DNA from 2 places in the Shewanella sp. FeAMO genome. Region 2 is predicted to be linked to the other one. Evidence: predicted binding sites of a transcription regulator. Region 2 holds the regulator's gene; the other holds the start of a gene.

Region 1 (2,404 bases), 1.7 Mb from region 2:
ACATCGCTGGCGAAGGTAAATTCAAAGTCGTCGGCCTGCTTATTGATGACCCTACAGACCTGATAGATATTGACCCGCTCAAGCGCCTGCTCCTCGAGTTCGAGCGATTGCTTGCAGATCAAACGGCTCAGCATCTCCCGGGTGGCGATAAAACGTGTCATATCGTTTTGTCCCATGGGGTAAACCTTGCCAAGTTCAATGGTAAAGGCGTCGGCGCCAAACTGATTTGACGAGAAATAGCTGAAAGTAGTTGTGGGTTCGTGATGCAGCAACACGGTATCGACTCCGGCCGCCTCCAGGAACATCAATTGTTCGCGGCTGTAAGCCTTACCCGGTCGATAGGGATAGATGGCAAACTTTTCATGCTTGGAGCCGCGAATGGCGGTGTGCAGATCGTAATGGATCCTCTGTCTTGCCCCTTGTGGTGCGTCTTCGAAGAAACGTGTGACATAAGTTTCCAATTTCTTGGCGCGGATCCGCTCCGGGTTCACCAGCCCGGGGGGATTTGAATGCTCGCCACTGAACAGCCGGTTGAGGTTTTCATCGACAATACGAGTGCCACGGTTAATTGCCGCCGGGTTACCGAACATGAACAGTACTCGCTGCCCTACCCGTATTTCTTGCTTTAACAGCGACTTGATAATGCCATTACACAGTTCGATAGGTGCAGTTTCATTGCCGTGTACCCCGGATGACAGCACGATATCTTTATCACTCTGGTTGTTCAGAGGTTCAAACAGCAAGACTCCTGTGTCCCAAATCGCTATCCGGGTGTGGTCGCCAAGCGTGCCACTAATACTCTCCAATGAATTGGGGTTATTCAGAGTCAATGACAGGAAGTCAGGATTATCCTTCAGGGCTTGTAACACGAAATACTCCTTCTTATTGCCGATTTGGCTGTTGTTTCCATTAACGCTGTCTCCTGGGAACTTGTTGCAATGCGTTTGCTTGTTGAGACCAGCGCCAGAGAGCAAGGTTTCATAGTACCACAGCTTATTAAATTGGTTATGTGACCAAAGCTATCCAATGCCAGGCTTGCGAACTGGTTTCAGATAGTTCTTATCTAACTAAGGAGCAAAAAAGCCACTCCGACAAATACACCACTTGCGCCGGAAAAACTTATCACGCATAATTTTGGCCATCTGGACATCTAGAGGTAAATTTAATGGCGGTAGCAACATTCGGTGGCGGTTGTTTTTGGGGGGTGGAGTATTTCTTTCGTCAAGTGCCCGGGGTATTAAACGCCACCAGTGGTTATATGGGCGGTGATGATAGAATCAACCGCTATGAAGAGGTAAAACAGGGAAACAGCGGCCATGCCGAAGTGGTTCAGGTGGAGTTCGATGAAGCCCAGGTTTCATTTACCGAGCTGCTGCAAGTTTTCTGGAGCAATCACAACCCCACCAGTCTCAATCGCCAAGGTGGTGATATCGGCACCCAGTATCGGAGCGTGATTTTTTTTCATAGCAAAGAGCAGAAGGAGCAGGCTGAGGCCTCAAAACTGGCGTTGGCTCGTAGTGGTAAGTGGGGTCAGCGGCACATAGTGACGGAAATTGTTCCAGTGAAACAGTTTCATCGTGCGGAAGAATATCATCAGGATTATATCCAGAAGAATAACTTGCCCAGTTGCCATCTTGAATATTGATCCCCGGAAATAAAAAAGCGCAACTGTGTTCACGGCTGCGCTTTTTTACTGAATTGGCAATCTCTTAAGCTCAGTTCGGCTTGCCTTTTAGGGCGCTGGTTATCAGAGCTCTCGCCTGTTCCAGTATCTGCTGCAGATGCTGCTCGCTGACAAAGCTTTCGGCGTAAATTTTATAGAGTGCCTCAGTACCTGAAGGTCTGGCGGCAAACCAGCCGTTGTCGGTTAGCACCTTAATACCGCCAATGGCACCATCATTGCCGGGGGCCTTGGTCAGTACCGCCTTAATCTTGTCTCCGGCCAAAGTCTCTGCCCCCAGGGTATCTGCATTGAGGGTGGCAAAGCGCGCCTTTTGCTTGGCATTGATGGGGCTGTCTATCCGTTTGTAGAAGCAATGACCGTGTATCGCAGCCAGTTCTGCATAACGCTCGGCTGGGTTTTTGCCGGTTACGGCGAGGATTTCAGCGGCCAGCAGCCCGAGAATAAAACCGTCTTTGTCCGTGCACCAGGTTGTGCCGTCACGTCGAAGGAAGGCGGCGCCGGCGCTTTCTTCGCCGCCAAAGGCCAGGCTGGCTTCACTCAAACCACTGACAAACCACTTGAAACCAACCGGCACTTCACAAAGCTTGCGACCGTGTGAGGCAACTATCTTGTCTATCATGCCACTGGAAACCAAGGTCTTGCCAATTTGCAGCGTCTGCGGCCAGTCGGGTCTGTGCTCCAGCAGGTAATCTATCGCCACCGCCAAAAAGTGGTTGGGGT
Region 2 (2,404 bases):
AATCGGCATCGGCGAGACTGGAACCGCCAAACTTATGTAGGTGACAACGTGCCATCTCAAGCTCCTTCAATTCAACAGTTTGCGGCTGCAGCCAATCCGGCGGCGATATCATCCAGCAGATCCCGGCCATCTTCTATGCCCACAGACAAGCGGATAAGCGTGTCTTTAATGCCGGCTTCGGCGCGAGCATCACACGCCATGGCTCTGTGGGTCATGGTGGCGGGCACGGCCACCAGGCTCTCAACCCCTCCCAGGCTCTCGGCCACGGAAAACAGCCTGAGCGCGCCAAGGAAGGCAACCACCTGCGCCTCATCACCCTTGAGTTCAAAACTCAGCATAGCGCCAAAGCCACTCTGCTGCCTGGCGGCAATTTCATGACCTGGGTGGCTCTTAAGCCCCGGATAGTAAACTTTGTCTACCACGGGACTCTGGCTCAGTAGCGCCACTATGCGCTCGGCATTGGCCTGATGCTCGCGGATCCTCAGCGCCAGAGTACGCAGGCCACGCAGGGTCAGGTAGCTGTCGAAGGCGCCACCGCTCAGCCCGAGCGTGTTGGACCACCAGTGCAGCTGCTCTGCCAGTTCAGGATCTTTGGCAATCACGGCGCCGCCCACCACATCGCTGTGGCCATTGATGTATTTAGTGGTCGAGTGCACCACTATGTCGGCCCCCAACAGTAAAGGCTGTTGCAGCGCCGGCGATAAAAAAGTGTTGTCGACCACCACCAATGCGCCCTGCTGGTGGGCCGCCTCGGCAATAGCGGCAATATCCACTACCCGCAGCAGCGGATTGGACGGAGTCTCGAGCCACACCATGCGCGGCTTTTGCGCCATGGCAGCGGCGAGTGCTTGCGGGTCGGTTTGATCCAAAACCTGCAAGCGAAACTGGCCCTTGGCAGCCAGATTGGTGAACAGCCTATAGCTACCGCCATAACAGTCATGGGGCACCAACAAGAGGTCATCCGGCCCCAGCAGGTTGACCACCAGAGTAATGGCCGCCATACCGGTCGCTGTGATTGCCGCACTGCAGCCCTGCTCCAGCTCCCCCAAGGCATCCCCCAAAATGGAGCGGGTAGGATTACCCGAGCGGCTGTAATCAAAGGCTCTTGGCTGAGTGTGGCCATCAAAGGCATAGTTGGTCGACAGATAGATGGGTGGCACCACGGCCCCGTGCTGGCTGTCTGATTCGATGCCCTGCCGGACCGCTGTGGTTGCTAATCGCCGCTCTGTCATAATCGACTCCTGAATGCTGAGGTTCGACACCATAAAGATGTCTGGACGTCTAAATCTAACCAATGACCATCCAGCCGTCAATAGGCATCAAGACGTTTGGACGTCCAAATGTATGGATTTCTGTTCATATTGCACAGATTTTGCAGGCAATCATTTGACTGTATCCTGTAAGGGTTTAAAATCTGCTGCGAATTAGTGAGATCACAGGTGAATCAATGACTGAATGGAATGGCGAATACATCAGCCCTTATGCCGAACACGGCAAGAAGAACGAGCAAGTGAAAAAAATCACTGTCTCTATTCCGTTGAAGGTGCTGAAAGTATTGACCGATGAGCGCACCCGGCGCCAGGTAAACAACCTGCGGCACGCCACAAACAGCGAACTGCTGTGCGAAGCCTTCCTGCATGCCTATACCGGCCAGCCACTGCCCAACGATGGGGATTTGTCCAAAGACAAACCCGACAGCATCCCGGAAGAGGCCAAGCGCATGATGGATGCCATGGGCATAGAATGGGAAGACATGGAGTAAGTGTGTTGTCCCTCAGAATTACCTTATAGTTGAACAAGGATCGCGGTGCGATCCTTGTCTTTTTTGGGGCTTGCGAATGTTGTCACTGATAGATCCCGTCACCCTGCTACTGGCGTCCATGATCATATTTACCGGCGCCCTGACCCAGTCGTTGATAGGCTTTGGCTTGGCCGTGGTAGCCACACCTTTGCTGTATATCGTCGATCCGGAACTGGTTCCTGCCCCTGTTATCGCCATGGGGTTTTCCATCGCCCTGCTGACACTGGTACGCGAGCGTGGCCACCTGGAATTCAACGGCCTGCAATATGCCTTGTTGGGGAGGCTCCCCGGCGGCCTGATTGGCGCCACCCTGCTGTTGCTGGCGCCGCAGCCTATTCTGGGCTTGACCATAGCCCTGATTGTGGCCGTAGCCGTATTCCTCAGCCTTAGAAAGTACAGCATCAAGATCAACCGCCTCAGCCTGTTTATCGCCGGGATATTTTCCGGGATCTTCGGTACCGTGGCCGCCATAGGCGGACCGCCGATGGCCCTACTGCTGGCGGGTAAGGATGCCAGTCAGTTCCGCGCAGCGCTGTCGGCCTTCTTCATCTTCAGCTCATTGATAGCCTTGATTATTCTCGGCTGTTTTGGCCTCTTGACCCT

What was found. Region 2 encodes MetJ, which represses methionine synthesis genes. Its sites were predicted from a motif close to TAGACGTCTAGACGTCTA; they were not measured.
Region 1: a site for MetJ is predicted at 1,144-1,161, ahead of msrA (peptide-methionine (S)-S-oxide reductase MsrA). Genes of this name have one in related genera too.

Annotation. Positions count from the first base shown of each region.
Region 1 is NZ_CM132201.1:2,531,630-2,534,033, forward strand. Features, by position in the region: gene astE (succinylglutamate desuccinylase) at 1-869, opposite strand, end outside; gene msrA (peptide-methionine (S)-S-oxide reductase MsrA) at 1,166-1,645, shown strand; gene pgm (phosphoglucomutase (alpha-D-glucose-1,6-bisphosphate-dependent)) at 1,716-2,404, opposite strand, start outside.
Region 2 is NZ_CM132201.1:4,265,843-4,268,246, forward strand. Features, by position in the region: gene ACWAU4_RS19105 (bifunctional aspartate kinase/homoserine dehydrogenase II) at 1-55, opposite strand, end outside; gene metB (cystathionine gamma-synthase) at 72-1,232, opposite strand; gene metJ (met regulon transcriptional regulator MetJ) at 1,448-1,762, shown strand; gene ACWAU4_RS19120 (sulfite exporter TauE/SafE family protein) at 1,839-2,404, shown strand, end outside.